DNA from 3 places in the Metabacillus sp. cB07 genome. Region 3 is predicted to be linked to each of the others. Evidence: predicted binding sites of a transcription regulator. Region 3 holds the regulator's gene; each other region holds the start of a gene.

Region 1 (10,631 bases), 740 kb from region 3:
AACCGGGGATCAGTCCGGTAAAGGATACATCGGCTACATGATGGATGAGCTCGGAGAAAAGACAGACAGAGAGATTAACCTGTCTAATCTGGCTGTAAAAGGACAAGTCTCAAAAGACGTCATAGGTCAGCTCCAAAAGCCTGAAATCAAGAGGCAGCTCCGCTCAGCGGATACGATTGTCATGACGATTGGCGGAAATGATTTGTTCCAGGGCGGCCAGGCGTTGGAAAATCTGAACGCTTCTGCAAATGAAGCGGCAAGAGAAGCGTATGTAAAGAATCTGGATGCCATTTTCAGCGAAATTCGCGAAATAAATAAGGAAGCCGTGCTTTATTATGTCGGTCTCTACAACCCGTTTAATGATCTTGAAGATGCAAAAACGACGTCAGCTGTTGTCAGACAGTGGAATTTTGAATCCGCAGAGACGGCAGCGAAATACCCAAACGTCATCATGGTTCCGACGTTCGATTTATTTGAGCAGAACGTGAATGACTACTTGTACAGCGATAAATTTCATCCTAACTCAGAAGGCTATAAGCTGATCGGAGAGAGGCTTTCATCATTGATTGTGTTCAGCGGGGAGGAGAAGCAGGATGAGCAGTAAGCAGACAACGCTCGCAGTGACAGATCTTAAAAAGAAAATTGGACGGAAAGAGATCATTAAAGGCATTTCATTTCAGCTGCAAAAGGGAGAAGTATTCGGCTTTCTCGGACCAAACGGAGCAGGAAAGACAACGACGATCCGCATGCTTGTCGGGCTCATTAAAGCAACGTCAGGAAAGATTACAATTTGCGGCCATGATTTAAAGACGGATTTTTCAAAAGCCATCAGTCATATCGGGTGCATTGTGGAAAACCCTGAACTATATCCTTACCTGACAGGCCGGGAAAACCTTCAGTATTTCTGGCGCATGGTTCCCGGGCTTCCGAAGGAAAGGATACAGGAAGTGGTGGACCTTGTCGGACTGCAGAACAGAATTGACGACCGCGTAAGCACGTACTCCCTAGGTATGCGCCAGCGCCTTGGTATTGCCCAGGCTCTTCTTGGCAAGCCGGATGTACTCATTCTTGATGAGCCGACAAACGGCCTTGATCCGGTGGGCATCCGGGAAATGCGGGAATTCATCCGGTTCCTAGCAGAAGAAGAAGGACTGAGTGTTCTGGTATCCTCTCATTTGCTCAGTGAAATTCAGCTGATGTGCGACAGAGTGGCGATTATATCTAAAGGATCTGTACTTAAAGTAGACACAGTAGAGCACCTCCTGTCAGAGAAAGAGAGAGTCATCTGGAAGCTTGACCCTCCTGAAAAAGGGAAAGAAGTGCTGGCAGCGGAAACAGCCATCCTGTCAGACTTTGATCAGCAGATTGTCACGTATCATGAAGAAGAACATATCCCGGACTGGAACGGGAAGCTCGTTTCAGCTGGTGTTAAAGTGAAAGAAATCCAGGTTAAGCTTCCTACTCTTGAAGACCTGTTCATTGAACTGACTGAAGGTGAAACCATTGATTAATCTTGTCTACAACGAAATGATCAAAATCATTCGCAAAAAGCGGCTCTTTATTATCGCAGGAATTCTTGCCGTCCTGGTTGGCCTTTTCACCTATGCACAAATGAAAGAAGCACAACAGCTTCAAGAAGAACTTGGGACCACAGACTGGCGCACTCAGCTGCAGCAGGAAATTATCAATGCCCAGAACCGGCTGAGTTCAAGCGGAATTTCAGCTGAATGGAAAAAATATTTGCAGATCCGAATGGAACAGCAGCAATACTACCTGGACAATGACATCAATCCAAGTGCGCCGGGAGCACCGACGTTCATGAGGATGTTCGCCGAAAATTCCATCGATCTCCTGCTGCCGCTCATGGTCATGGTCATTGCAGCAGACCTTGTCTCGTCCGAAGCGAACAGAGGCACCATTAAACTGCTGTTGACAAGACCTGTGAAAAGGTGGAAGATCCTTCTGAGTAAATACATCACCCTGCTTTTGTCCATATCGTTTATTGTTCTTTCGCTTGGGGTTCTGTCTTACCTGATATCTGGAGTCGTCTTCGGATATGGCGGGTGGACAATGCCTGTGCTGACCGGATTTACCGTGACCGGAGAAGAACTGAACACGGAAAATGTTCAGCTCATTGACCAGTGGCAGTATATCCTGATGGAGCTTGGGCTCGTATGGTTCGTCGCTGTCGTCATCGGCACGCTTACCTTTACCCTGTCCGTGCTCATGAAGAGTACGGCATCCGTCATGGGCGTCATGCTCGCAGCACTGATTGCGGGAGCGATTCTTGCCAATATGGTTTCCTCGTGGGAATCAGCGAAATACTTGTTCATGGTCAACTTGAGGCTCACAGACTACGTAGCCGGAATGGCTCCGCCAATCAGCGGGATGTCGCTCGGATTTTCAATGAGTGTCCTCGGCGTATGGGCCGTGTGCGGCCTCATCGTATCGTTTTTTGTCTTTTCGAGAAGAGATATTTACTAAGAAACAGCCGCAGGGGATGCGGCTGTTTTTTTCATACTTGCATTCCGTTAAGGGCGTACAAACCTGATAATTAAAATAGAAATGTAAAAACTAAGTACAACTTGCACAAAACAACACGTTTTGAAATAATATATATGAGCATATATTCATATATAAGAAGAACGGAGGGATTTGGATGGGACATTCTCACAGCCATGGTCATGACGGGCATCACCACCACCATACGAACAATAAAAAAGCACTGCTTTGGGCGTTTGCTCTTATTGCTCTCTTTATGGTTGCTGAAGTGATAGGGGGGCTTCTGACAAACAGTCTGGCTCTGCTTTCTGATGCAGGTCATATGCTGAGTGATGCGGCTGCGCTTGGCTTGAGTTATCTGGCTCTGGTATTCGGGGCAAAAGGGGCATCTTCTTCTAAAACATTCGGGTACAAACGGTTTGAGATACTTGCTGCATTCATAAACGGCCTGACGCTGATCGTCATTTCGATTTTTATTTTTATAGAAGCCTATCAGCGGTTTGTGGATCCACCGGAAGTAGTAAGCTCAGGAATGCTGATTATTTCAAGCATCGGCCTGCTGGTTAATATTGCAGCTGCATTTATTCTGATGAAGGGTGACAAGGATGACAATCTGAATGTCAGGAGTGCTTTTCTCCATGTGATCGGGGATATGCTTGGTTCTGTCGGGGCCATTATCGCCGCCCTGCTGATCATGTTTTTCGGCTGGGGAGCAGCAGATCCGGTAGCAAGTATCATTGTGGCCATCTTAATCATCATCAGCGGATTCAGGGTCACAAAGGATTCGTTTCATATTTTGATGGAGGGTGTTCCGGGCAACTTGAATCTGGATGAAATTAAAGGCGCTCTGCTGAACATGGACCGTGTACACGGGGTGCACGATCTGCATGTCTGGTCGATTACATCAGATTTTCCTGCACTGAGCTGTCATCTTGAATTGGAGGAAGGAATGGAACAGCAGGCTGTCCTAAGAGAAGCGAACAAACTGCTGCATGACAAATTCGGACTTCATCATACAACCATTCAGGTCGACTGGAAAGGATCAGGCTGCTGCGGGGATGAGCACTGCAATTAAAAGACAATTAAAATAAAGCCCCGAATTATGGGGCTTTTCTGCTGTCTTTTTAATGCTGCGCATGCTCAATCATCTGTTTTAGAAGCCCGATAACATGTTCATCATCGTGTGAATAAAATAAGGTGGTGCCTTCTCTGCGGAATTTGACCAGGCGCAGGTTTTTTAAAAATCTGAGCTGGTGGGAAACGGTTGACTGCAGAAGAGATAAGGTTTCAGCTATTTCATTGACCGAGCGTTCTCCCTGTGTCAGGAGATTTAAGATACGGAGTCTGGTAGGATCGGACAATGCTTTGAATGTCTGCGATGCGATAAACAGCGTTTCTTCGTCCAAGTCCTGATAGGACCCGTGTTTTTCATTAGACATTGATATTCTCCTTCTCCGGGCGATTGTTCCTTTATTATAGGAAAAATGTTCTGTTTATACAAACATTCAAATAATTGTTTGACTGTTCATGTATTCATGCATATACTTTATTCAAACAATGATTTGAATGTGGGGTGTGATGAAAATGAATCTGCAGGATGTTTGTGAAATCACCTGTGTTCACTCTGAGAAGGTGGAGCGGGCAAAAAGAAAAGCAGCACAGCTGGATACAGGAAGGGCTGTGAGAATTTATAAAGCACTGGCTGATGAAACGAGACTCAAAATTGTCTGTGCCCTTTTTGAAGAGGGGGAGCTTTGTGTCTGTGATGCAGCCGCCATCACCGGCACAACAACAGCAACCGCATCGCACCATTTGCGGCTTTTGAAAAATTCCGGTCTCGCAAAGTTCCGGAAAGAAGGAAAACTTGTCTATTATTCATTGGATGATGAGCATGTATTGCAGCAGATCCGGATTGCTTTTGTTCATCAAGAGGAGATGAGCATCCATGGAAGCTGAACAATCAGCCGAGAAGAATGTGTACCGGGTACAAGGTTTTACATGTGCGGGCTGCGCCGGGAAGTTTGAGCGGAACGTCAAGGAGCTGGACGGCGTGACGGATGCGAAAGTGAACTTCGGTGCCGCCAAGCTGACCGTGATGGGAACAGCCAGTATAAAAGAAATCGAGAAAGCCGGTGCGTTTGAGCACCTGAAAATACTTCCTGAAAAAGGGGCTGTGGAAACACCGGCAGAACCTTTTATCAAAAAGCATGGGGCATTGCTCGCATCAATAGGCTTCATTGCTTTCGGGTACTATTCTCTTTTTGCATATGGAGAAGAAAGCCTGCCGTCTATTCTGGCATTTCTGGTTGCCATAATCATTGGGGGATATTCGCTTTTCCTCACGGGATTTAAAAATCTGATGCGCCTTGAATTCGATATGAGAACACTGATGACAATCGCTGTTATTGGTGCTGCAATCATTGGAGAGTGGAGTGAGGGTGCGGTTGTTGTCATCTTGTTTGCCATCAGCGAAGCGCTTGAATCCTATTCAATGGACAGGGCGCGCCGGTCGATACGTTCTTTAATGGAAATAGCCCCGAAAACAGCCCTGATCAGGAGAAATGGCCTGGAATCGCTGATATCGGTTGATGATATTGAGGTCGGAGATTTAATGATTGTCAAACCGGGACAGAAGATTGCTATGGACGGAAGGGTTATAAAAGGTTTTTCATCTGTTAACCAGGCTCCGATTACCGGTGAATCCATGCCAGCTGAAAAAAGCCCCGGTGCAGATGTGTTTGCCGGGACACTGAACGAAGAAGGATTTCTTGAGGTTGAGGTCACGAAGCTTGCAGAAGATACGGCTATTTCAAAAATCATTCATCTGGTAGAAGAGGCTCAGGCTGAGCGTGCCCCTTCACAGGCATTTGTTGATAAGTTTGCGAAATATTACACGCCTGCCATTATGGCTGTCGCGTTGTTGGTTGCTGTTCTTCCGCCATTATTTCTTGGCGGTACATGGGAAACGTGGATTTATCAGGGGCTTGCCGTTTTAGTGGTAGGATGCCCGTGCGCCCTCGTTATTTCTACACCTGTATCCATTGTAACGGCCATCGGCAATGCGGCCCGGAACGGAGTGCTGATAAAAGGCGGCATTTACCTTGAAGAGCTTGGCAGCATTAAGGCTGTGGCTTTTGATAAAACAGGAACATTAACTAAAGGAACACCGGCTGTTACGGACTTTGAAGTTCTTTCCGGAGGACGTTCTGAAAATGAATTTTTCACAAAGATTGCCGCTCTTGAAAACAAATCACAGCATCCGCTTGCATCTGCCGTTTTAAAGAAGGCCAGAGATTACAATCTTCCGTTTGAATCCCCGGTGGTCGAAGACTTTACGTCTGTCACTGGAAAAGGACTGAAAGGAAAAGTTGACGGTGAATGGGTGTATGTAGGGAATGCCTCATTATTTGAAGAGTCGGGCAGGCTTGATTCCAAATGGACCGTAAGAATGGAGTCCCTGCAGAGAGAAGGAAAAACCGTTATGCTTGCGGGTACAGATAAAGGGCCGCTTGCTCTTTTAGCTGCAGCAGATGAGGTGAGGGACAGCAGCATCAGGGTGATCGATCAGCTGAAGGAGCTTGGAATCAGCAAGACTGTGATGGTGACGGGAGACCATGCTGCAACTGCTGAAGCGGTGGGCAGGCAGCTCGGTGTTTCGGATATAAAAGCGGACCTTCTTCCGGAAGATAAATTAACAGCCGTAAAAGATGTCCAGCAGACCTATGGAAAGACGGCTATGGTCGGTGACGGGGTAAACGATGCTCCTGCTCTTGCAGCAGCCTCGGTTGGAATAGCCATGGGCGGAGCCGGAACCGATACGGCGCTTGAAACAGCGGACGTAGCGCTGATGGGAGATGACTTGAAGAAGCTGCCGTTTGCCATTGACTTAAGCCGCAGAACCCTCGTCATCATCAAGCAGAACATCGCGTTCGCACTCGGACTTAAGCTCCTTGCGCTGCTTCTTGTCATTCCAGGCTGGCTGACCCTCTGGATCGCCATTTTCGCAGACATGGGAGCAACCCTGCTTGTGACAGCCAACGGATTGCGTTTATTAAGAGTAAAAGAAAAAAGAGACAGATAGATTGTGAGAACACGGACCTTGCGGGGGTTCGTGTTTTTTTGAATGGAATAAGTGCTTTTGGGGAATTTATGACCTTTCAGAGGTCTTTATCATGTATGAAGGTCACAATCTGTTACCTATATGACGCTTAAGATATTTTTGCCGTAGCTGAAAGTCACAATCCAAGCCTCTTATGACCCTTCAGCCGTTTCCGCCGCAGCTGAAGGGGACAATCCAAGCCTCTTATGACCTTTCAGACAATTCCGCCGCAACTGAAGGTAACAATCCAAGCCCCTTATGACCCTTCATACCTTTCCGCCGCAGCTGAAGGTAACAATCCATGTCACTTATGACCACTCAGGCTTTTCTGCCGCAGCTAAAGGCAACTATCCAGTCTCTAATCATACTCAATCAAACTCTCTTCCATCCATCTGCTAAAAAGCACATTTTCCAACTCAAAACACTCCGGCTTCCCATAAACCGGAGTGCTGCAGTTTTACTCTCTTTTTCCTTAAGCCGGTGCATCTCCCGGCCAAAACGGTGCCAGGATCTCTTTCAGCACCCCTGCGCTGCGGCGGAACTTGCTTTGTTCGTCTGCGCTTAAGTCAAGCTCAACGATTTCCCTGATGCCGTCTCGGTTAATAACGGCGGGTACGCCGATGTACACATCAGATTCGCCGTATTGTCCGTCAAGACGCGCAGATACGGTGAGCACGCAATTTTCGTTATGAAAGATGGCTCTTGTGATGCGGACAAGGCCCATGGCGATGCCGTAATAGGTTGCGCCTTTTCTCTCGATAATCTGATAGGCTGCGTCGCGCACATTTTTAAAGATTTCATCCAGGTCTTCTTTTTTATAGGTGCTGTTCCGTTCAATCATTTTCATAACAGGTATGCCTCCGACGTCCGCAGTGCTGTAAACCGGCAGCTCGCTGTCTCCGTGCTCGCCGATGATGTATGCGTGGACGTTGTTCGGCGCAATTTTAAAATAGTCTCCAAGCAGGTAGCGGAAGCGGGATGTGTCCAGAATGGTTCCTGATCCAATCACTTTCTCCTGTGGCAGTCCGCTGTATTTCCATGTGGCATATGTGAGAATATCGACGGGATTTGTTGCAACGAGAAAGATGCCGTCAAAACCTGATTTCATAACACTCTCGGTAATTTCTTTAAAAATCTTCAGGTTTTTTGAAACAAGATCAAGGCGTGTTTCGCCTTTCTTCTGGTTGGCGCCTGCACAAATAACAACAAGGTCTGCGTGTTTGCAATCTTCATAGTCTCCGAGCCTGATGGCAGTCGGATTCGGTGCAAAGACTTTTCCATGATTCAGGTCCATGACATCTCCAAGGGCTTTTTCGGCATTCGCGTCAATAAGAATCAGTTCATCTGCTATTCCCTGATTCATAAGAGCAAACGCATAGCTTGATCCTACAAATCCGGTTCCTACAAGCACTACACGGTTTATTTTTTCCTGTGCCACAGTGCAACACCCTCCCATTATTATGTGAAAAACTTCACAATATAATTTTACCTTAAAAAGGTAAAAATGTCCATGAGAAAAGCGGAGCCGGACAATTCCTGTTATGAAAAATAGGCAGATTCATCAATGTTAGGATTTATGACATGATTTACAGAAAACTGGTTGACAACATTCAATATTCAGATAGAATATAGAATAATAGTTTGATGTTATGTTTTATAACATGTAATGTAAGGTAATAATCATCAAGGAGGACATTCAATTGGATTCGGTGTATTTATTAAACAGTTTATGGGTGGTGCTTGGTGCCATTCTTGTCATACTTATGCAGGGCGGCTTCATTCTGCTTGAAGCGGGCTCGACCAGAATGAAAAATGCAGGACATATTGCAGGGAAAACGATCTTTACGTTTGGTCTTGCATCCCTCATTTTCTGGTCGGTTGGATTCGGTTTTATTTTCGGTGACAACGGCAATTTCTTTGTAGGTTTATCACACTTTTTCTATTCAGGATATGAACTTGAGGGGATGAATTTATCATCATCTGTTTTCTTCCTTTTTCAGCTTGCATTCGCAGGGATTGCGATTACCATTGCTCTTGGCGGATTTGCTGAGCGCGCGAAGCTCTCGGTTTATCTTGTGTTCACGGTTTTGTTTTCGGCGCTGGTGTATCCAGTAGTTGCGCACTGGATTTGGGGAGGCGGATGGCTTGCAGAGCACGGCAAGCAGGACTTTGCAGGTTCGACAGTTGTTCATTTAACAGGGGCTATGGCTGCTTTAGCTGCTACAATTCTTTTAAAACCCCGCATCGGAAAATTTAATCAGGACGGCTCTGCCAACAATATTTTCGGCCACAACCAGGTCTTTACGGCTCTTGGTGTGCTCGTACTGTGGATTGGCTGGTTCGGCTTTAATGCCGCTAGTACGCTCGGAGTGGAAGATGGCTTTTTCGGCTATGTAGCCCTGAATACGAACCTTGCGGCTGCTGCCGGCGCGGTTGCTGCTCTGCTTGTTTCATGGGCGGTTCTCGGGAAATCAGATGTCCCGACGATGCTGAACGGGGCACTTGCCGGCCTTGTCGCGATTACCGCATCATGTGCATTTGTTGAAACGTGGGCAGCTGTTCTAATCGGATTTGTTGCCGGAATCCTAGTTTTCTATAGTGTGAGATTTTTTGAAAAGAAGAGAATAGACGATCCGATCTATGCTTTATCCGTTCACGGGGCAGCGGGTGTTTGGGGAACCATTTCAACCGGATTTTTTGCAGCGCCTGAACTTGCAACAGTCGGAAAGCCGGGACTTTTTTACGGCGGCGGTTTTGAACAGCTTGGCGTTCAGGTCATGGGCGTCGGAGTATCAGGTGCCTATGCCTTCATCGTTTCATTTGTCATTCTTTACGCAGCAAAAAAGCTGATGGGCGGTCTGCGTGTGACAGAGGAAGAAGAAATTATGGGTCTTGATATGAGTGAGCATGGAAGTTACGGCTATCCTGAAGTATTCTTATCAAAAGAGGATAAGATCAGCTCGTAATGGAGCGAAAGGGACGTGCGGTTCATGGGAGATAGCTACGGGTCAATCAGGGAGTGGAGAGAGAAAGAGATTCAGAATCATATGTCTGATGCGCATTCGCTGAATGTGTTTCATGACCGGGTCATGCGGACGGTTTTCGAACGGTCTCTGCAGATTGTGAAGGAGGAGAAAGGGGATCCTCCTTCGCCCTATGCATGGTTTGTCATGGGGAGTGCAGGGAGATTTGAGCAGGGGGCCGTAAGCGATCAGGATCATGGAATGGTGTATGAAAAAAGCGGTGCAGCTGAAGAGGAATACTTTCTGGCTCTCGGAAAAGAACTATCGGACGGACTTCATGCTGCAGGCTACCCTTATTGCGAAGGGAAAGTGATGAGCTCAAATCCTTTATGGTGCAAGTCAGCAGAAGGATATGAAGGACAGCTCGACAAATGGATGGAGGATGTCAGCTTTGAATCGATGAGATACCTGCAGATCTTCATTGATGCAAGAACCATGGCGGGGGATGATAAGCTGCTTGTCCGTTTAAAGCGGAGGGTGGACAATCATCAAAAGAAAACGCCAAAGCTTCTGCAAAGGTTTTTGGATACCATCATGCACATCAAACCGTCTGTCGGACCGCTCGGACAGATTTTTACAGAAAGCAGCGGCCATTATCAGGGGTGCTTGAACATTAAACAGGCGGCATTTCTTCCATATGTCAATGCGGTCAGAATTCTTGCCATTAAAGAAGGGATTATGGAATCCTCCACCCTTGAGCGGATAAACAGCCTTTCCCGGCAGGGTGAATATAAAAATGAACTTGAAATCTATAAAGACAGTTTTCTGAGATTGCTTCAGTTCAGGATGTCGAATTTAAAGAGAATTAAAGAGTATGATGATGTGCATTATCTGCCTGTACAGGACCTTACCCGTGCGGAAAAGAAAGAGCTGAAAACGATTCTGAAGAACGGGAAGAAACTGCATCACTACGTTCAAGTGATCATTGAAAAGGGTGTTCATTCATGAAATCCAATCCGTTTATTCATTTTATCAGGGAAGTGCACGGCAAGTTTCAGACGAGTGTT
Region 2 (10,631 bases), 1.8 Mb from region 3:
ACTGGCATCAGATGAGAAGCTGTTTATTGCCTCTAGTGGTGCTGAAACGTTTACTTTCCCGCTAAATGATGCTGCGTCAAGCTTTGAAGTTACTTTTGAAATACTTGATTTACAGACCTCTGTCGGTTTTGAAACGCCTCCAGAGAAGTTCCAAGAAGACAGCCTGCTGTCGAAAGGACAGTAGGACGCAAAAAATCCCTCTCATAACCGAGAGGGATTTTATCTTTTATACGAGTACTTCTTGTTCAATTTGCTTCAAACCGTAAAAATAACCTTTTCTCCTCATGAGTTCTTCATAAGGTCCCTTTTCAAGAATGCACCCCTGATCCATAACAATGATCTGGTCCATCTTCTCAAGGCCTGTCAGACGGTGACTGACGAGAATGAGTGTTTGATTCCGGGCATGCTCAAACAATGTGTTATGAATACTCTGCTCTGACAGTAGATCCATTGAAGCTGTTGGTTCATCAAGCAGCCACAGACCCGCTTTCTTCAGCAGGATTCTTGCGATGGCAAGCTTCTGTTTTTCACCGCCTGACAGGTTATCGCCTTTTTCAAGAACAAGATCATCAAGCCGCTTGTTCTCAAGGCCTGCCTCCTTCAATGCGTGAAGCAGATCTGCGTCCTCTGCTTCTTCTTTGACAGCGATCAGCAGATTTTCACGGATGGTTCCGTAAAAAAAGTGATTGTCCTGCAGAACAATATTGCATCCTTCCCAGAGGCTCTCACTGATGATGTCAGCAAGCGGCTTTTCATTCAAGGTAATTTCTCCAGATTCCGGTTCGTACATTTTCATTAACAGCATCAGCAGCGTCGATTTTCCGGAACCGGATGGTCCGACAACGGCCGTTTTTGAACCTTGCGGAAACGCGACAGTAACACCTTTTAGACCGGAACCCGCTGAGCCGTAAGAATAATGAACATTCTTTACGTGAATAGAGAACCCATCCTGTGTGATGTCAGCCTGCTTCTTTTCTTCCTGTAAGACCGGCTCTTCTGGGAATGAGTACAATCTTTTAGAAGCGCGCCTGCTCTCCTCGTAATAAACTGGAAAGGCAGCCATCGGAACAGCAAACTCAAATACATTGAGTGAAATCATCACAAGCATAGCAAGATACAGACCGTTCAGCTCTCCCGCTGCTGCCTGGTAAGCCCCGAGTGCTAAAATTCCGCAGTTTATAATGACCGTAATCGCAGTGTTAATTGATTGTGTCTGATTCACCCTGTTATCTAATATCGCCTGTTTATCTGCAAGCAAATCAGAAAGCCTGCGGAGCTTTTCCTCTTTTTCTGCCGTCTGGCCATAGATGTTCAAATCTCTGTAACCATAGTAAAATTCAGCCGCTTCTGATGAGAACAGGCTTCTCATGTCCCGGACAGAGTCATCCCATTTTTTTTGACGATAAGCAAAGTATGCCGGGATCACCATTCCTGTCAGCACCATACCCGCTAAAAGCATCAAGGCAATCGGGACGGAGTAAAACGATACAAAAGCAATCGTGCTTAAAAAGACAAACAGAAAGACAACCGGCGGATAAAACACCCTCAGGAAAAAGTTCTGCAGGTTCTCTACATCTCCAACAATCCTTGAAAGCAAATCACCGCTCCGGTACGTATTGAAAATCCTCGGGACCATTGGTTCCAGTTTTTCGTAAAAGGAGGCGCGCACATCTTTCAAAATGGTAAAGGTTGCCCTGTGGGAGACAAGTCTCTCTGCATATCTGCTGAGTGCTCTCGCAATACCCGCAAGCTTCAGAAGCGCGAGCATAACTGTCAGTGTGTAAAGAGGCGGCAGCAGAGCGGCTTTTGATATTAAATAGCCGCTTGATGCAAATAAGGCAATACCCGTTATACCTGCAAGGAAGCCCAATAAGACGGTAAGCCATATATCCCTTTTTTCATTCCACATTAACCTTACGATATGAGAAATGTCTTTCACTTGGCCGCAGCCTCCTTTCTTTGCATATGAAACATGCTGCGGTAAGACTCGGAACGGTCCAGCAGTTCCAAATGAGTGCCCCGGGCAGCGAGTCTTCCGTTTTCCATATAATAAATAATGTCTGCATCTTTTATTGTGTACAGCCTGTGAGCCACGGTAACCACGGTCGCGCATTCCCCGATCTCTTTTATCGACTGCTGGAGAATCTTTTCTGTATGAAGGTCAAGGCCTGTAGTCGGTTCATCAAACAGGATAAATGCAGGTTTTTTCAGAAATGCCCGTGCGAGAGCAAGTCTTTGCTTTTCGCCTCCTGACAGACCCCTTCCTCCTTCGCCGATGACCGTATCAAACCCGTGATTGAGAGCTTCAATCATGGAAGCAAGACCCGCTTTGCGGGCGGCATCCTCAATTTCCTGACGGCACGCACTTTTCCTCTGACCAATGGCTATGTTTTCTGCGATTGTCCCGGAGAAGATATGCGGATGCTGAGAGATGTAAGCCATGCTACCAAACCAGCTCATTTCATCATAAGCTCCGCGCTCTTTGCCATTAATGATTATCCGTCCTTCATCAGGCTGAATCAGTCCGCCGATAATATGAAGCAGGGTCGTCTTGCCTGAACCGTTACTCCCGACAATCGCTGCTTTTTCACAGGGTTTAAGGTGAACATCAATGTCCTTCAAGGCAAATGAACTGTTCTTATATGAGTAAGAAGCCTTTTGCAGATGAAGCTCAGGCGGACCATCACCAAGCTTCTGATTTCCCCATTCTAAAGCAACATCCCGCTCATCAAGCTCCTCCGCAATCAGCTTCGCAGCACCCATGCTTCCTCTTCCTGCATGAAAAGCACTTCCATAATCTTTTAGAAGCAGGTAGAAATCAGGAACAAGTATGAGAATAAAGAAGGCAGAAAAGAATGTCACAGTCTGAAAAACAACAATCTGCAGGCCAAGTTCAAAGGCAATCAGTCCAATGCTGAGCATTGAAATAAACTCCAAGGAGAGCGCTGAAAGAAATGCCACCTTCAAAACCTGCATCGTGGCGTCACGGATTTCAAGGCTGCTCTCTGCGATCTTTTCTTTCTGCTCTTTTGAACGTCCCAGCACCTTCAGCGTCACAAGCCCCTGAAGAACATCAAGAAAATGGCCGGAAAATTGCGAGAGCCTCTCCATCTGCTGGTCTGCCTTATCCTTGCTCTTCCTGCCTGCAAGTGCCATGGCAAGCGGAATAAAGGGGGCTGTTACAAGCAGAATGATGCCGGAATAAACATGCTGTGTAAACACGGCAGCGGCCATCATCAGCGGAATGATTCCCGTCTGGATCATCTGGGGAATATAGGTGCTGAAATAAGGCGAGATTTCATCTGCGGCATCCAGCAGAACGTTTACTTTTCTGCCGGTCTGTCCGCCCGAAGAGCTCAAAACAGATTCTTTGGACATCTTTTGGAGAAGCAATGACCGAACATCCTTCTTAACAGCTGCCGCTAATGAAACCCCGGTTTTGTTGCCGAAATACATAAATCCTGCTCTGCATAGAGACACGGCGAGCAAAATAAATAGATCAGGAACAACTTCCCGGAACGGCGCATCGTTTAAAAAGACGGCGTCTGTCACACTGACGAACAGCCACGCCTGTGCAATAATGGCTGCACCTGTTAATGCAGCATGCACCCGGAGTAGCCAGATATGTTTTTTATGGTTTGAAGCTAAATGTTTCAGCTGCATGACACGGACTCCTTTATGCGTCTTAAGCCTGTTATTAGCCTTTGCACATTTTATTTTTCATAGGGCTCTTTTGCGTAAGCACCCCAGACAAATAATCCTGTAACGGTCACTGCGACAATTAGAACCGGTGCCACCATGATCAAAAATGTCTGCATGGTATCCCTCCTATTTTTTGCCTTTCACATAATCGTTATCAAAAAGGAACAGCCTCATCAGCAAGTATAAAGACGGTACTAAAAGCATCAATCCTGCGATAAAAGCAAGGATAAGCGCCAGTGCCATCGTGTCGTTTGTAAAGCTTGTGTAGATCGTGACGTACGGATAAAGCACATACGGCAAATGGGATGCCCCGTACCCGTAAAATGCCGCCGCAAACTGCAGCATGACCAAGATGAACGAAACGCCCAAACGCTTCTTTTTCCAGATCAGATACACGGCACCAGCAAAAAATAAAAGGGATAATCCGAAGAGCCAGGACATATCCAGCATCCGCTGAAAATGATCCGGATTATGCTCTCTTAGGGACACAAATACAAGCAAGCTTGCAAGAATAGTCGGGCCGCTCCAGAACAGCGCATATTTGCGCAGAAGGCTGAAGGCACTGCTGTCTCCCGCTTTATGAGAATAAAACGTCAGAAAGCTTGCAGAGATATACAGCACGCTTACAATCGCCAGAAAGACTACGGCCCACGCATACGTGCTCGTAAAGAGCTCTGCATAATTCAGCTGCACCTCATCCCCGCTGACGTCAATAAAGCCGCCTTCAGACAGTGTAAGCACAACAGATAGTGATGCCGGAATCAGCAGGCCTGTCGCGCCATATAAAAACTGATACCAGAGATTTTCTCGGTTTCCGTAGTGATGAAACGCATAATACGAACCGCGCAGTGCAATCAGAATGATGGCAATGCTCCCTGGCACAAGTAAGGCTGTACCGTAGTAGAAGGCAAGCGACGGGAAAAATCCGACCAGTCCGATGTAGAAGAAAATCAGAAATACATTCGTCACTTCCCAGACCGGAGACAAATACCGGTTAATCACTTTTTTTACAATCGGCCCCCGTCCTGTCAGTGCAGAATAGTAATTAAAAAAGCCTGCACCAAAATCAATGGACGCGACAATAAGGTAACCGTACAAAAATGTCCAGAGCACGGTAATTCCAATCAGTTCATAATCCATCTTGTCCTCTCCTATTTCATTCCTAATTTTTCAAGCTCGCGTTCAGCAGGATTTGCTTTAAATGTGCGGCGAAGCACAGCTGCTGCCGAGACAGCAAGCACCGCGTACAGGGCGATGAACAAATACAGCATGATATCAACATAGCCTGACGTTGTCGCACCTTCCGCCGTTGTCATGTAGCCTCTTAGGATCCACGGCTGTCTGCCTTCTTCCGTAAAGAACCATCCCGCTTCGATCGCAAGCATGGCAAGAGGACCAGTGCTGACAATCAGCCATAAAAGGACCCGGTTCAGCTCATTTGACTTCTTCCGCCACTTCATGACCATGAACACGAAGGATACAAGCGCCAAAAACATGCCGATTCCGACCATCAGATCAAAGAAATAATGGACGACAAGCGGAGGCCATTCTTCTTCCGGAAACTCTTCAAGTCCCGTAACCTCTGCATCAGGCGTTCCGTGGGCAAGAATGCTCAAAGCATACGGAATCTCAAGTGCATATTTGACCTCGTTGTTTTCATCGAGTATTCCTCCGAGAATTAAAGAAGCTTCCTCCGCTGTTTCAAAATGCCATTCAGCAGCAGCCAGTTTTTCCGGCTGGTATTCTGCTAAATATTTTCCTGATAAGTCACCAATGACGGCCGTACTTATTGCACAGACAAAAGCTACAGTCATGGAGAGACTTAGTGCTTTTTTGTAATACACATGCTCTCTGCCCCTGAGAATCATAAATGCGGCAATCGCTGCCAGCACGCAGGCAGATGTTAAATAAGCCGAAGACAGCACATGCGCCATTTTTGTCGGCGTTGCAGGGTTAAACATCGCAAGCAAAGGATTAACGCCTTTCAGAACTCCGTTTTCCATCGTAAATCCTAGCGGAGCGTTCATAAAGGCATTTACTGTTGTGATAAAGAAACCGGAAAGCGTCGCTCCGAGAGCCACCGGGATCAGCAGCAGCAAATGGTAGATTTTCTTTTTGAAGCGGTCCCATGTATAAAGGTAGATGCCAAGAAAAATAGCTTCAAAGAAAAACGCGAAGGTTTCCAAAAACAGCGGCAGACTGATTGTCTGACCGGCAACCTGCATAAAATTCGGCCACAGCAGACTTAGCTGAAGGGCTATTGCCGTTCCTGTTACAACCCCTACAGCAACTGTGATGATGTAGCCCCTCGCCCATCTTCTTGCAAGCAGATGATAATGGCCATCGTTCCTTCTGATGCCGATCCACTCTGCAAGAGCAATGAGCAGCGGCACACCGACTCCAAGTGTGGAAAAAATCGTGTGAAATGCAAGTGTCAATCCTGTCAAAATTCTGCTGTATAATACCGGATCATACTCAAACAATCTTCCTTCCCCCTTACATCACGCAATGTATAGCAGTTTACCCATTCTTTTCCTCTAATCAGGATAATCAAAACAAATGTTTGTGAATGTTTTCACATACAAGATTGGAATGAACTGCTTCTATTGATTAGTTTAGCCCAAATTCATCCGCAGGACGATAGAAATCATGAAATTGATAAAGTTTGTTCACATTTTCACAAACTCTTCGCCATTTACACAGCAGGACATTTGACAAAGCCCCTTATTCCTTCTAAATAAAAATTGGCTTGCTCTTAGTCTGCAGGCCTACTCTTTTCAAAAGAAAAAGCACACCGTTCAAAAACTGAAAGGTGTGCTTTTTCTTATGTTTCTTATTCAGGGGTTAAACCTCATCGTCTTCCCAGCATTCTGTATGTTTTAGCCCTTTAATGGAGCTTGCTTTAAATACAGGATTTTTGCCTTCTTTTCGCTGACGGCTGTAATCTTTCAGGACAGCGAAAGCAATTTTTGAAAGGATGGCAATGGCGATCAGGTTCGTAACTGCCATAAGACCCATAAACAGGTCAGCCATATCCCAGATTAGCTGGAAGCCTGATACAGAACCGAAAATAACCATACCGACTACAGCTAAACGGTAGATAAAAAGCACCGTCTTGCTTCCGTTAAGAAACTCAATATTTGTTTCCCCGTAGTAGTAATTTCCGATAACCGAACTGAATGCGAACAGCAGAATTGCTACAGCAAGGAACGTACCTGCCCAGTCTCCTATATGTGACTGAAGGGCTGCCTGCGTGATCTGTATTCCATCAAGCGAAGAATCCGGAGTCGTGTCAAACAGCAGGATCAGGAACGCTGTCGTGCTGCAAATGATAATCGTGTCGAAGAAGACACCGAGAGTCTGAATGAAGCCTTGTTTAACAGGATGCGAAACGTTTGCCGTAGCGGCAGCATTCGGTGCACTACCCATACCCGCTTCATTCGAGAACAGTCCTCTCTTAATGCCATTCTCAACAGCAGCTCCAATACCGCCGCCGACTGCCTGCTCAAATCCGAATGCGTTGGCAAAAATAACACCAATAACTGCCGGCACCTCAGTAATGTTCATAATCACAACAACAAGCGCAACGCCTATGTAAATAAGGGCCATGACAGGTACTATAATTTGAGTAGCAGCGGCTATCCGCTTAAGTCCTCCAAAAATAATGATGGCCGTGAAGACCGCAAGGATGATAGCCATGACGGTTTTATCAATTTGAAAGGCACTGTCAAATGCAAGAGCGATTGTATTGGCCTGAACAGCATTGAAAATCAGACCAAAGCATAATGTAATTAAAACGGCAAAAAAGATGCCCATCCATCTGGCGTTCAGCGCTTTTTCCATATAGTAAGCGGGTCCGCCGCGGAACTGATCTCCGTCTTTTACTTTATATACCTGAGCGAGAGTGCTTTCTACAAAGCTTGAAGCCATTCCGACCAGCGCAATCAGCCACATCCAGAAAACCGCTCCCGGTCCTCCGACGGCAATGGCAATAGCTACTCCAGCTAAGTTACCGGTGCCAACCCTTGACGCTGCACTGATAAAGAATGCCTGCAGAGATGAAATGCCTCTTTTTCCTTCTTTGGATACCATTGCAGGTTCCTTTAAAAGCCTGAACATTTCACCAAAGTAGCGGAACTGGACAAATCCTGATCGGACTGTGAAATACAAACCAAGTCCTACAAGCATATAGATCAGCAAGTATGACCACAAAATTGTATTCCCGCCGGAAATTATTCCATTTAAAAAATCCATATAAAACCTCCGAAGTAAAGAATTTTCTGAATTAATGTCAGGTTTTCTAACATTCCAAAGATAAAGTATATCAGAAATTGTCGATTTGCACAGTAAAAACGAAAAAAGTTTCCACTGTTCGAATCCGCTATAATGCGTTATGATTATGTATATTCGATTGCACGACTTAAAAGGAGGAATGTTATGAGACACACGATGTTTCTATTTCTCATTGCCCTTCTCCTGACCGGGGTTTCGCCGCATGTGCAGCATCATCCCGTAAAGACGCCGGCTTTTGACGTTGAAGAACATGTTCAGCTGTTTTCAGCGGATAAAGTTGAATACGAGAAAATGCCTTTCAGCATGGACCAAAGCGAGTCAAGCTTGGTACCTGTATTTTTAGCGGCCGCGGTGATTGCTGCTTTGTCAGCTTCAGCAGGCCTGTTAAAGAAATTTCTGCTGTCTGTTTTTTACCAGTCCTCCTATTATGGCCATACATCGCTAAGACCCTAGAATCTTTAAAAAAGGAGGGAATTGCGATGTTCTGGATGAGACTTATTATGGTGACTGGTTTTTCATTAACAGCCTTCAGTCTATTTTTGTATCAGGGAATTGAGATTATGCACGCGTTTACTGAATACTTCTCTAAAAATAAATAAGACGCAAAAAAGACATCCCTTTTATTTTAGGGATGTCTTTTCATTTATTGGGTGACCGGCACCCAGACTTCTTTAACTGACCCTGAGTCTCCTTCATCGATAAAGAAGGATCCGTTGCTGTATCTGTCATTTGCGCGCAGCTGTGCTGCGTGAACTTCTTCTGTATGCCCTTTTTCTGTCTTCAGCATCAGTTTGCTGGACGGATCGACAAGGTGCATGCCAACGACTCTGTGAGGATTGTTCTTCAGCTCTCTCAGCATGATTAATCCGCGCTTGGCTCTTGAAGTCTTTTCAAATTCTTTAAGCGACATTTTCTTTGCAGCGCCGCGCTGTGTGACAATGACAACCTGCGGAATGTCTCCTGCTGGGAAAACCGCAGCGCCTGCTACTGTATCTCCCTCTTTTAAATTCATTCCTTTTACTCCTGCCGCTCTTGCACCGACAATGCTGACTTCTTCTTCAGCAAACCACAAACCGTATCCGAACTGCGTTGCTAAAAACAGATCATCGTTTCCGGATGTCATAAATACATTGACTAACTCGTCATCGCCTTTAAGATTGACAGCCATTAACGCTTTTGAGTACCGCTGGGCCTTATACAATTTCAGTTCGGTTTTCTTGACCATCCCGTTCTTTGTGACAAAGAGCAGGTACTGCGCGGCTTCAAAATCTTTAACAGGCATGGCCTTAATCAGCTGTTCATCCCGCTCCAGGCTGACAAGATTGGCAATATGCTGGCCGAGGTCCTTCCAGCGGATGTCAGGAATTTCATGCACCGGACAGTATATATAATTGCCCTTGCTTGTGAACAGCAGAATGGTTTCGGTAGTATTTATGTCAAATTTCCCGAGCAGTCTGTCTGTTTCTTTCATGCCGAAATCCTGGCCGTTTGATGCTGAGTATGAACGGCTGCTCGTACGTTTGATATAGCCGTCCTTCGTTACTGTAACAATGACGTCTTCTGACGGAATCATCACTTCAAGATTGATTTTTATTTCCTGTATCTCATGCTGAATGACAGAGCGTCTATCATCGGCATAAGTTTTTTTGATTTTTTTCAAATCCGTTTTAATCACCTGATACAGTTTTTTCTCATTGTTCAGGATCTCAAGAAGCTGTGCTATTTTTTCATCAAGCTCTTTCGCTTCGTTTTGAAGAGCCGTGATGTCCGTGTTTGTTAACCGGTAAAGCTGAAGGGATACTATAGCTTCAGCCTGAATTTCCGTGAACGCAAACTTTGCAATTAAGTTATCCTTTGCATCCCGCTTGTCCTTGGATGCCCTGATAACAGCAATCACCTCATCGAGGATAGACAGGGCTTTAATGAGTCCCTCGACGATATGCTGGCGCTCTCTTGCCTTTTCAAGATCGTATTTGGAGCGGTTTGTAATGACTTCCTTCTGATGCGAAATATATGCATCAAGAATCGCAGGCAGCGTCATGAGTGTCGGGCGTCTGTTATGTATGGCCACCATATTAAAATTATAAGGAACCTGCAGGTCGCTGTTTTTGTACAGGTAATTCAGAATTCCCTGTGCATCAGCGTCTTTTTTCAGTTCGACGACAATCCTCATTCCGGTCCGGTCTGTTTCGTCACGCACCTCGGCAATACCGTCAAGCTTTCGCTCAATCCTGAACTCGTCCATGCGCTTCACAAGGTTTGCCTTATTCACTTCAAATGGAATTTCTGTAATGACAATCTGCTGTTTGCCGCCCCTGACGCTCTCAATCTCTGCTTTTCCACGGATAATGACTTTCCCTTTACCCGTTTCATACGCTTTCTTAATGCCGTCAATTCCCTGGATAATGCCTCCGGTCGGAAAATCGGGGCCATTTATGACAGTCATCAACTCGTCAACGGTGCAATCCGGTTTGTCAATGCGTTTCATCACAGCATCAATGACCTCTCCAAGATGGTGAGGCGGAATGTCTGTTGCATAACCTGCTGATATCCCCGTGGACCCGTTTACAAGGAGGTTTGGATACATGGCAGGCAGAACAAGCGGTTCACTGCTTGTATCATCAAAGTTCGGCACA
Region 3 (10,631 bases):
CAGCAACAAGCTTTGCACCCATGTTTTCGAATGCATCTTCAAGCTCGATTTCTTTTGCGATGGTTACACCGTCATTTGTGATTAGCGGAGATCCGAATTTTTTCTCAAGAACCACGTTGCGTCCTTTTGGTCCAAGCGTTACTTTTACAGCATTTGCAAGTGCGTCAACTCCGCGCAGCATTGCACGGCGAGCGTCTTCACTGAATTTAATGTCTTTAGCCATAATTTCTTACCTCCTGAAAAGTTTTTATGATATTTATAAAATTAGCCGATAACTGCTAAAATGTCGCTTTCGCGTAAAATTAAGTATTCAGCACCTTCATACTTCACTTCAGTACCAGAGTATTTTGAGAAGATAATACGATCGCCTTCTGCAACTTCAAGAGCAACACGCTCACCGTTGTCAAGCACACGACCAGTACCTACTGCTACAACTTTGCCCTCTTGCGGCTTTTCTTTCGCGCTGTCCGGCAATACGATTCCGCTGGCAGTCTTTTCTTCAGATTGTACAAGCTCAATTACGACACGATCACCTAATGGCTTTAACAAGTGAAACAACCTCCTCAAATTTCATTGATTTAAATTTTCTTATTTATTAGCACTCAGATGTCTTGAGTGCTAACACAAGTATTATATTATAGAATCTCTCACTCAAATTCAAGTGATAAGTCAAAAAAAATTGAAATCCTGATCAATTACATGATTCGTCCCAATAAGGCATACCATAAAGGCGTTATCCTCCTACATGCTGCCCTGTTTATGGTACAATAATGCCTAGTTGACACATAAACATATGACCGATAATCGGCGAAAAAAGGAGTCATTCGATTGAAGAAAGAATACTGGCTAATCATTTTGACATACATCGTCATGCAGTTTTCAGGCATTCTTGGCATCCCGCTTCTCCTTAAGCTTGGCGTAGGTGAAGGCGAATCGATGAGAATGGCTCAGATTATGGCATCCGGGTACTGGACCGTATTCAGCTTTGCGGCTGCATTTGTCCTCGTCCTGTTTTTCATGCGCACCCACTTTAGAGACAACAAGGAATTAAGAGGTGACGCTGCTCCGGTAAGTGTGTCCATCCTATGGGCAGTGGCCGGGGTATTTCTGGCGCTGACTGTCCAGGTTCTCGCAGCCACAATTGAAACAAGAGTGCTCGGAATTCAGGGAGAATCAGAAAATACACAGATTATCATGGAAGTATTAAAGGTTACGCCTCTTCTAATACTAGTGACATCCATTATTGGACCGATCCTTGAGGAAATCATTTTCAGAAAGATTCTGTTTGGCGCTCTCTATCAGCGCATGAATTTCTTTCTGTCGGCTTTGATCAGTTCAATCGTTTTTGCGCTTGTGCACGGTGAGCCGCAGCATCTGCTGCTGTACGGATCGATGGGTTTTGTGTTTGCCTTCCTGTATATCCGGACAAAGCGCCTGCTCGTTCCGATTTTTGCGCATGTCGCGATGAATACACTGGTCGTGCTGCTGCAGTCGAACCGCGAACAGCTTGAAGAAATGATGAAAAAGGCGGAACAAATGCAATTTATCTTTGGAGGCATGTAAGAATGAGAACAAGCCCGGTATCGATGGGAATTTTCTACTTGGCAATGGGCATCCTGTTTACCTATCTTGCGGTGAACAGCTCGGAAAACGGGCTCTGGTCTTTTCCGACCATCCTGCTGATGCTGATTGCAACGTTTGACCTTGGAGTGGCATTCCGAATGTTCACTCTTTCGTATAAAGTGAAGACGAAGAAAAAAGGGTAATCCGGCAGCGGATTACCCTTCTTTATTTTCTTCCTCAAACTGTGTTTTTTGTGCTTTCCGGTAGGCAAATCTTGAGACGAAAATACTGACTTCATACAAAATGAAAAGCGGCACAGACACCATGAGATGCGAGACAATCTCCGGAGGTGTGATGAGCGCTGCGATCACAAGCAGAACAAAGTATGCGTATTTCCTCACCTTTGACAGGAACATCGGCGTGACAATCCCGAGCCTTGTCAAAAACATGATGACAACCGGCAGCTGAAACAGCAGCCCAAACGGAATGGTCAGCTGTATGAGAAACTGAAAATACTCATTGATCCCGATGACCTGGTTAATATCAAGGTCATTTGAGAGCCGCTCCATAAAATCCACTACGAACGGAAACAGCAGGAAATATGAGAAGCTCAGACCGGCCAAAAACAGCCCGATGCTGATCGGGATATAGCTTAGCGTAACGCGGCGTTCTTTTTCATAGAGCCCCGGGCTGACAAAGGCCCAAAGCTGATAGAGAATGACCGGCGACGTCAGGATAAAGGCAATGATAAAGGTAAACTGCATATAGACCATGATCGGGTCTGTCATGCGGAATGAATTCAGCGTCAGATTCTCTGCTTCTGTCGTATGCTGCAGATAAATAATGATCGGCTTTGCGAGTAAGAAGCCGGCAATCACAGCGAGAAACAGGAAAAAGACGGTGATGATGATCCGTTTTCTGAGCTCTGCAATGTGATCGACGACCGACATGTCGTTTTGTTTCATAACTGCTTTCATCCTATCTTACTTCTCTTCCTTCTTTTTGTCTTCATCATCGTCATCAGCAAGGCCTTTCGTGGCTGACTTGAACTCGCGCAGAGAATTTCCTACCGCTTTTCCGAGTTCCGGGAGCTTTTTTGGGCCGAAGATCAATAAAGCAGCAAAAACGATCAGCAGCAGACTTCCAAATCCAAGGTTTGGCATAGTTTTCACCTCTTTCTTTATGCGTTCGGGTAATGTTTCAAAAAGTAGACGAGCGACTGCAGCTCGACAGCAAGATCGATATGGTGGATTCTGATTTCCTCCGGCACATTCAGCCTTGCCGGCGTGAAGTTCAAGATACCTTTAATGCCCTTTGCAATCAGTCTGTCTGTAATCGCCTGGGCAGCCTGGGCAGGGACGGTCAGAATCGCAACGGTCACATCCTCAGGCAGGTGCTCTTCCATGTTATCAAGATGATAGATCGGCACGTCGCCGATTTCTGTGCCGATTTTGTTCTCATCCACATCAAAGGCAAGTGAGATCAGCGTATTGTTGTTTTTCGTGAAGTTATAATGAAGGAAAGCTGTCCCGAGGTTTCCCACTCCAATCAGCGTAACCTTTGTGACCTCGTCCTGGTCAAGCGTCTTTCTGAAAAAGGACAGCAGGTAATTGACGTTATAGCCGTATCCTTTTTTCCCGAGAGCCTCAAAGTAGGAGAAGTCTCTGCGGATTGTCGCGGAATCGACCTTCACGGCATCGCTCAGTTCAGCCGATGACACCCGCTGCTTCCCTGAAGCATGCAGGTTTTTTAAAAAACGGTAGTATAAAGGCAGGCGTTTAGCAGTCGCCTGCGGAATTTTTGATTGCTCGATGTTGTTCACGTTCTAACCCCCACATTCAAAGATGCAGATTTATCTCTCTTGTAATCCCCATTTTTCCCGCCGGTCTTTTGAGATAAGTACGTTGGACCAATAATAAGCCCTTTGTCTAAAGCCTTGCACATATCATAAACCGTCAGTGCACAGACGGAAGCGGAAGTTAGCGCTTCCATTTCGACACCTGTACTTCCTTTTGTTTTGACTGCAGCATGTATGAGCAGCCGGACTTGTCCATCGTCTTTTTCCCAGTCAAATGAGATATCAATCCCTTTAAGCGGAATCGGGTGGCACATCGGAATGATGTTCCATGTGTTTTTGGCAGCCATGATGCCTGCTACCTGCGCAACAGCAAGCACGTCGCCTTTTTCAAGCTGCTGATTCACGATTTTATCGTGCACCTCCGGGCTCATTATAACGCTTGAAATGGCTTCGGCTGTGCGGACTGAATCATTTTTTTCTGATATATCAACCATCCTGGCTCTGCCCTGCTGGTTAAAATGAGTAAAATTTGACATCTTTTTACGCCCCTCATACCTAGACTATACACTATTTTTACAAATCTGTCTTTTTACTTATTGTGACAAATACACGCTTCCAGAAGTCCCAATCATTGCGGGTGCCCCGCGGATAAGCTACACTTAACCTATCATAGCCTGAGGTGAAAAGACATGATTTTGCTGCAGATTAACCAGCTGACAAAATATTTTGCTGCTGATCTTATATTATCGAACATTAAACTTGAAGTACAAACGCGGGACAAGATTGCACTCGTGGGCCGAAACGGTGCCGGAAAATCAACGCTCCTGAAGATTATCGCAGGACAGCTTTCCTATGAATCAGGAGAGATCATCAAGCCGAAAGATATGAGGATCGGCTACCTTGCACAGGACACCGGCCTCGAATCCGAGCTTTCCATCTGGGATGAAATGAACTCCGTTTTCCAGTCGCTGAAGGACATGGAAAAAACGATGCGCAGCCTGGAGATGAAAATGGCCGAAACAGACCCTTCAGAACGGGAATTTCAGCAGCTGCTGAATGAATACGACCGTCTGCAGGTTGAATTTAAAGAAAAAGGCGGCTATCAGTATGAAGCAGACATCCGTTCTGTTCTTCACGGACTCGGGTTCGCTGACTTTGACATCTCAACACCGATTCAGCGTTTGAGCGGAGGCCAGAAAACACGGCTTGCCCTCGGTAAGCTTCTTTTGACAAGTCCTGATCTGCTCGTGCTGGATGAACCGACAAACCACCTGGATATCGCTACACTTTCCTGGCTTGAGCAATACCTGCAGGGATACAGCGGTGCTCTTTTGATCGTCTCCCATGACCGGTATTTCCTTGATAAGGTAGTTAACCAGGTGTACGAGATTTCAAGACACGCAAGCAGAAAGTACATCGGCAACTACAGCCGCTACCTCGAGCAGGCCGCTGAAAACTATGAACGCGAGCTGAAATTATTTGAAAAACAGCAGGATGAAGTGGCGAAGCTGAAGGATTTTATCCAGCGGAACATGGCTAGAGCGTCAACCACCAAGCGCGCGCAAAGCCGTCAGAAAAAACTGCAGCGCATGGATCTGATGGACAGGCCCCTTGGGGATGAGAAGTCTGCCCACTTTAAATTTGATATCGAGCGTCAGAGCGGAAATGATGTTTTAAAAGCGAATGATATCGCCGTTTCCTATGATGGAACGAATCCGATTATTTCAAATGTCTCTTTTTCCGTTTCACGAGGTGACAGCATCGCGCTCGTCGGACCGAACGGAGTCGGGAAGTCGACACTTTTGAAAACGATCATTGAAAGACTCTCTCCACTAAAGGGTTCATTTCAGCTTGGGTCCGGCGTCAAGATTGGCTATTACGATCAGGAGCAGGCGAATTTGACGTCCAATAAACGGGTGCTTGATGAATTATGGGATGACTACCCGATGCTTACCGAAAAGGAAATCCGCACTGTACTCGGAAACTTCCTTTTTTCCGGTGACGATGTCCTGAAAAATGTATCAACCTTAAGCGGCGGACAAAAGGCACGGCTTGCCCTTGCAAAGCTGATGCTGCAAAAAGCCAATCTGCTCATTCTGGATGAGCCGACAAACCATCTTGATCTGGACAGCAAGGAAGTGCTTGAAAATGCACTGATTGATTACCCGGGGACGATTCTGTTTGTTTCCCATGACCGGTATTTCATCAACAGAATCGCGACAAAGGTATACGAGCTTTCTCCGGGCGGTGTAACCGAATACCTCGGAGATTACGATTACTATCAACATAAAAAAGCAGAGCAGCTCGAGCTTGCTGCCTTGGATGCTGCCCCTGAAGTGAAAGAGAAAGAAAACGGAAATAAGCTTTCCTATGAACAGGAAAAAGAACTGAAAAAACAAGCGCGGCAAAAGCAGCGCAAGCTTCAGGAAGTGGAAGAGCGCATTTCAGCTATTGAGGAAAAGGTAGAAGAAAATGAACAGCTCCTCTGCGATCCTGAGATCTATCAAGACCACACAAGGGTTCAGGAGATTAATCAGGAAAACGAAGTCCTGCAGGAAGAGCTTGAACAGCTGATGAATGACTGGGAGCAGCTGCAGGAAGATTAAAAAAATTGTGGATAAAAAAACTCAGCGCCATAACCGGTGCTGAGTTTTTTGTTATCCACAATCTAATGTTCAAGTTTTACAAGGTTTCATGTGAATTATACACATTATCCACATTTTAAACGTTTTTTATCCACATTACCCACAGGTTATCCCCGGCCATATTCCGCAAGCTTTCATAAATTCTTGCATGAGTTATTGGACGGAGTGTGAATAACTTGTTGATAACCGTTAATTCGGAAGCTCAAGTCCTGGATTTGCGTTCATTCTCATCGATCCTCTATGTCCTTTTTCATAAAAGACGCTTCCTGCTGCTGCGATCATTGCTGCGTTGTCTGTGCAGAGAGACAGCGGCGGGATAATAAGCTCAACATCCTGAAGCCCACTGAACGTTTCCGTAAGGGCTGCACGCAATCCTCTGTTTGCAGCAACACCGCCGGCAAGGAGAACTTGATTCACTCCATATTTTTCGGCAGCCGCAGCGGTCTTTGTCACAAGGACATCAATGACGCTTGCCTGGAAGCTTGCGGCAAGGTCTTTGGGCTCAATCACTTCTCCGCGCTGTTCAGCATTGTGGAGAGTGTTAATAACCGCTGATTTCAGGCCGCTGAAGCTGAAGTTAAAGGAATCCGGCTCAAGCCATGCCCGCGGCAGATCAATGGATGGCGTTCCTTCTGCAGCCAAACGGTCGATGTGAGGGCCACCGGGATATGGAAGCTTTAACGTTCTTGCCACTTTGTCATATGCTTCTCCGGCAGCATCATCCAGCGTCTCTCCAATGACCTCAAAAGATGCGTGTTCCTTCATATAGACAAGTTCCGTATGTCCGCCTGAAACGACAAGCGACAGCAGCGGAAATTTCAGCTCAGAAATAAGCTGGTTGGCATATATATGCCCCGCAATATGGTGAACGCCAACAAGCGGCAGCCCATGGGCAAATGCAAGAGCCTTTGCCGCATTGACACCAATCAAAAGGGCTCCGACCAGTCCCGGCCCCTCTGTTACAGCAATCGCATCGAGATCTTTAAAGCCCATGTCCGCCTGCTTCAGCGCTTCTTCCAGAACAATCGTCAGCTGCTCCACATGATGCCTTGAAGCTATTTCGGGAACAACTCCGCCGAAACGTTTATGGCTTTCAATTTGAGAAGCCACTACATTTGAGATGATTTCCCGTCCATTTTTTACGATTGATACAGCTGTCTCATCACAGCTTGTCTCAATACCAAGTACGTACAGATCTTTTTTCGTCATTTTAAACCCACCCACATTACTAAAGCATCTTCTCCGTTATCGGTATAATACCGCTTTCTGATTCCGCCCGGCTGAAACCCGAGTTTTTTGTACAGGGACTGTGCCACATGGTTTGACACCCTTACCTCAAGCGAGATTTTTCCGGCCCCATACTCCTTTGCAACGCCAATCGCCTGACGAAGCAGTGTTTCGCCGATTTTATTGCCCCGAAAAGCAGGAAGAACGGCAATATTCGTTACCTGCGCCTCATCCATAATAATCCAAAGTCCGCAATAGCCGATAATCTGCCGGTCAAATTCCACAACCAAGTATTTAGCAAAATGGTTCTGCGTCAGTTCATTATGAAAAGACTCCTTCAGCCATGGAGTGGCAAAGGACTGTGTTTCAATTTCATAGACAGCATCTATATCCGTTACATTCATTGGCCGGATGACCATTGTATCCTGCTTCATCTCTTTCACCTGCTTATTTCTGTTGTTCCAGCCACTTGACTTCTGCTTCAGCCATGCGAATGTAGTTCGGGACAAATGAATGGAGATCAACAGGGTCTTTTTTAAGCCCGATTTTCCCTAGCATGGATGGTCTGGGATTGTTCTCTGTCATTTCTGCAAACATGGCCTGTTCGCCAAGAATCTGTGTGATAAGTTCCCTGTGAAGACTGACGTCATTGCCAATAAACAAAATCTGCTTATCTTCTGTCTTCAGCTCTTCAAGCCAGTCTGCAAGAAGAAGATTGCAATCTTTTCTTCTATTTAAAAGTACGCCGTCTTCATATTCATAAAGTCCTGTATACACTTGTCCCCTGCGGGCATCAAACAGCGGGCAGATCATTCCGTCAAAGTAAGTGCCTCCTGCTGCAAGCACTTCAAGACTTGAAACACTGACAAGCGGAATGTTCAGGGTCCACGCAAGTGTCTTTGCGATGCTGACGCCGATTCTAAGCCCGGTGTAGGAACCCGGGCCCTCTGCTACGATTACACGGTCAAGCTCGGCAGGCTTCACGCCGCACTCCTGCAGCACCCACTCGACAGCAGGCATCGCACGTACCGAATGATTCTGTTTGACGTGCGAGACATACTCACCCATCACCGTTTCTTCCCCCACAAGGGCCACTCCAAGTGTCAGGTTTGATGTATCAATTGCTAATGCTTTCATCCGGTTACAAGCTCCTCACATAAACCAATATAGTCCTCACCGAGAGGGATGAGAATGATTTCACGCTCATCGTCTCCTGAGCGGTGAATTCTGATGTCCAGCCGCTCCTTTGGAAGCTGTTCTTCGATCATGCTTGCCCACTCAACGACGGTCACGCCATCTCCTTCAAAATATTCATCAAATCCGAGATCCTCTCCGCTGTCTTCCATGCGGTACACATCCATATGATACAAAGGAATCCGGCCATCCCGGTATTCTTTCATAATCGTAAACGTAGGACTGTTGACATTTTTGCGAATGCCAAGACCTTTTGCCAGTCCCTTAGTAAACGTCGTCTTTCCGGCCCCAAGATCACCTTCAAGTGTAATGACAGCCCCCGGCTTCAAAAGCTCTCCGAGTCTTATGGCAAGACGCGTCGTTTCGTCTGTATGAGTTGATTTTACTACATGCTTTATCATAACTTCACCTTACTTAAAATGATTATATCCGGACTTCTCAAGCTTCGTCTGCTTTCCGTCCTCAGTAAAAAATACACCTGCCGGCCCTTCTTCAACACGTCCAATTTCCGTAAGAAGGATTCCTTCTGCCAGGCATCTCTTTTGCAGATCAGTGAATACAGCCCGTGAAGCAGTACCTGTTAATTCAAAGTCTTCTCCACCAAACAGCATCCATTTTTCTGCATCCTCGTGGTTCAGTGACTTCATTGAGTCACTCATTGGAAGTCTTGTTTTATCTATCACTATTTTAACACAGCTGGACTCGCTTATTTCATTTAGTTCACTCGCCAGTCCGTCACTGATGTCATTCAGCGATACGCGGTCGGCAGAGCTCATAATCTGCCCTGCTTTCACCTGAGGGACAGGGCGCTTATGCCTGTTGATTAGAAAAGACGCTGCATCCCGGTCTGGGTGAAGATTTCCAAGCAAAGCTTGTAGCCCTGCAGCCGAATCGCCGATTGTACCTGTTACAAATACAGCATCTCCCGGACGTGCATCCTTCCGCAGCCTTTGCTTGCCCTTTTTCACCTCACCAACCACCGTCACGGTAAGAACGAGCTTATCCGAGGTCGAGACCGTGTCTCCCCCAATCAAATCGATGCGGAGCGGTTCAGCCAGCTCGTCCATTCCTGCATATAATTCGGCAAGCTCCTGTTCTGACCATGTTTTGGGTACCGCAATGGCCACAAGATAATACTTTGGCACGCCGCCCATAGCAGCCACATCGCTCACATTTACGGCAAGCCCCTTATAGCCTATTTCCTTCGGAGAAGATAATTCTTTTAAAAAATGAACCCCTTCAACCATCGTATCCGTACAGACAACTTCAAGGTAATCTGATTTCGTTCCATACAGGGCAGCATCATCGCCAATCCCTTCGACTAAACCGGACTGGCGGACCTCATCTTGACGGATCCGGCTGATAAACTGAAATTCGTCCTTTATCGTCATGGCAAAGACCAGCCTCTCATCTTCAATCTATTCTAAAAAACCTTAGAACTCAGCAGTTCTAAGGAAAGTTCCCTGATATTCAGTGTATCTTATCTATCTAGTTTGTCCAAGTTTCACCAAGTGTCTACCTCAAAAAAAGCATAAAAAAAACGAAACCTAATCGTTTCGTTGTTGTTTACATAAATGGCGGTCCCGACCGGGATCGAACCGGCGATCTCCTGCGTGACAGGCAGGCATGTTAACCGCTACACCACGGGACCATTTTGGTTGCGGGGACAGGATTTGAACCTGCGACCTTCGGGTTATGAGCCCGACGAGCTACCAGACTGCTCCACCCCGCGACAATAATAAGTAATGCATTCAATATGTATAATTGCATTGCCTGGCAACGTCCTACTCTCACAGGGGGAAACCCCCAACTACCATCGGCGCTAAAGAGCTTAACTTCCGTGTTCGGCATGGGAACGGGTGTGACCTCTTTGCCATCATCACCAGACAATATGCAATTGGTTGAAAGAAGTTATTCTTTCAAAACTGAGTAACGTTTGATAACAAGATTCACGTGCAATTTACGCTTAGTTAGACTGTGGTTAAGTCCTCGAACGATTAGTATCTGTCAGCTCCACACGTCACCGCGCTTCCACCTCAGACCTATCAACCTGATCATCTTTCAGGGTTCTTACTCACAAATGTGATGGGAAATCTCATCTTGAGGGGGGCTTCATGCTTAGATGCTTTCAGCACTTATCCCTTCCGCACATAGCTACCCAGCGATGCCTTTGGCAAGACAACTGGTACACCAGCGGTGCGTCC

The links. The regulator Rex, encoded in region 3, represses fermentation and respiration genes when NADH is low (regulators of the CRP and FNR family bind a similar motif). The targets are predictions, from matches to a motif close to TTGTGAAATATTTCACAA.
Region 1: JOJ89_RS18685 (L-lactate dehydrogenase) is a predicted target of Rex. The motif match lies at 8,062-8,079, and genes of this name have one in related genera.
Region 2: JOJ89_RS10115 (cytochrome ubiquinol oxidase subunit I) is a predicted target of Rex. The motif match lies at 6,266-6,283, and genes of this name have one in related genera.

Annotation. Positions count from the first base shown of each region.
Region 1 covers NZ_CP069296.1:3,646,463-3,657,093, reverse strand. Annotated here, with positions in the region: gene JOJ89_RS18720 (SGNH/GDSL hydrolase family protein) at 1-604, shown strand, start outside; gene JOJ89_RS18715 (ABC transporter ATP-binding protein) at 594-1,511, shown strand; gene JOJ89_RS18710 (ABC transporter permease) at 1,504-2,484, shown strand; gene JOJ89_RS18705 (cation diffusion facilitator family transporter) at 2,660-3,577, shown strand; gene JOJ89_RS18700 (ArsR/SmtB family transcription factor) at 3,627-3,941, opposite strand; gene JOJ89_RS18695 (ArsR/SmtB family transcription factor) at 4,087-4,458, shown strand; gene JOJ89_RS18690 (heavy metal translocating P-type ATPase) at 4,448-6,583, shown strand; gene JOJ89_RS18685 (L-lactate dehydrogenase) at 7,074-8,039, opposite strand; gene JOJ89_RS18680 (ammonium transporter) at 8,302-9,567, shown strand; gene JOJ89_RS18675 (DUF294 nucleotidyltransferase-like domain-containing protein) at 9,592-10,572, shown strand; gene JOJ89_RS18670 (exonuclease domain-containing protein) at 10,569-10,631, shown strand, end outside.
Region 2 covers NZ_CP069296.1:2,008,610-2,019,240, reverse strand. Annotated here, with positions in the region: gene JOJ89_RS10135 (hypothetical protein) at 1-184, shown strand, start outside; gene cydC (thiol reductant ABC exporter subunit CydC) at 227-1,939, opposite strand; gene cydD (thiol reductant ABC exporter subunit CydD) at 1,936-3,663, opposite strand; gene cydS (cytochrome bd oxidase small subunit CydS family protein) at 3,714-3,818, opposite strand; gene JOJ89_RS10120 (cytochrome d ubiquinol oxidase subunit II) at 3,829-4,842, opposite strand; gene JOJ89_RS10115 (cytochrome ubiquinol oxidase subunit I) at 4,854-6,185, opposite strand; gene JOJ89_RS10110 (alanine/glycine:cation symporter family protein) at 6,547-7,956, opposite strand; gene JOJ89_RS10105 (hypothetical protein) at 8,140-8,448, shown strand; gene parC (DNA topoisomerase IV subunit A) at 8,639-10,631, opposite strand, start outside.
Region 3 covers NZ_CP069296.1:238,904-249,534, reverse strand. Annotated here, with positions in the region: gene groL (chaperonin GroEL) at 1-223, opposite strand, end outside; gene groES (co-chaperone GroES) at 265-549, opposite strand; gene JOJ89_RS01485 (CPBP family intramembrane glutamic endopeptidase) at 829-1,563, shown strand; gene JOJ89_RS01480 (YdiK family protein) at 1,566-1,766, shown strand; gene tatC (twin-arginine translocase subunit TatC) at 1,779-2,528, opposite strand; gene JOJ89_RS01470 (twin-arginine translocase TatA/TatE family subunit) at 2,547-2,726, opposite strand; gene JOJ89_RS01465 (redox-sensing transcriptional repressor Rex) at 2,744-3,385, opposite strand; gene moaC (cyclic pyranopterin monophosphate synthase MoaC) at 3,382-3,897, opposite strand; gene JOJ89_RS01455 (ABC-F family ATP-binding cassette domain-containing protein) at 4,051-5,967, shown strand; gene tsaD (tRNA (adenosine(37)-N6)-threonylcarbamoyltransferase complex transferase subunit TsaD) at 6,196-7,215, opposite strand; gene rimI (ribosomal protein S18-alanine N-acetyltransferase) at 7,212-7,667, opposite strand; gene tsaB (tRNA (adenosine(37)-N6)-threonylcarbamoyltransferase complex dimerization subunit type 1 TsaB) at 7,681-8,370, opposite strand; gene tsaE (tRNA (adenosine(37)-N6)-threonylcarbamoyltransferase complex ATPase subunit type 1 TsaE) at 8,367-8,828, opposite strand; gene thiL (thiamine-phosphate kinase) at 8,838-9,818, opposite strand; tRNA gene JOJ89_RS01425 (tRNA-Asp) at 10,003-10,078, opposite strand; tRNA gene JOJ89_RS01420 (tRNA-Met) at 10,083-10,159, opposite strand; rRNA gene rrf (5S ribosomal RNA) at 10,199-10,314, opposite strand; rRNA gene JOJ89_RS01410 (23S ribosomal RNA) at 10,405-10,631, opposite strand, start outside.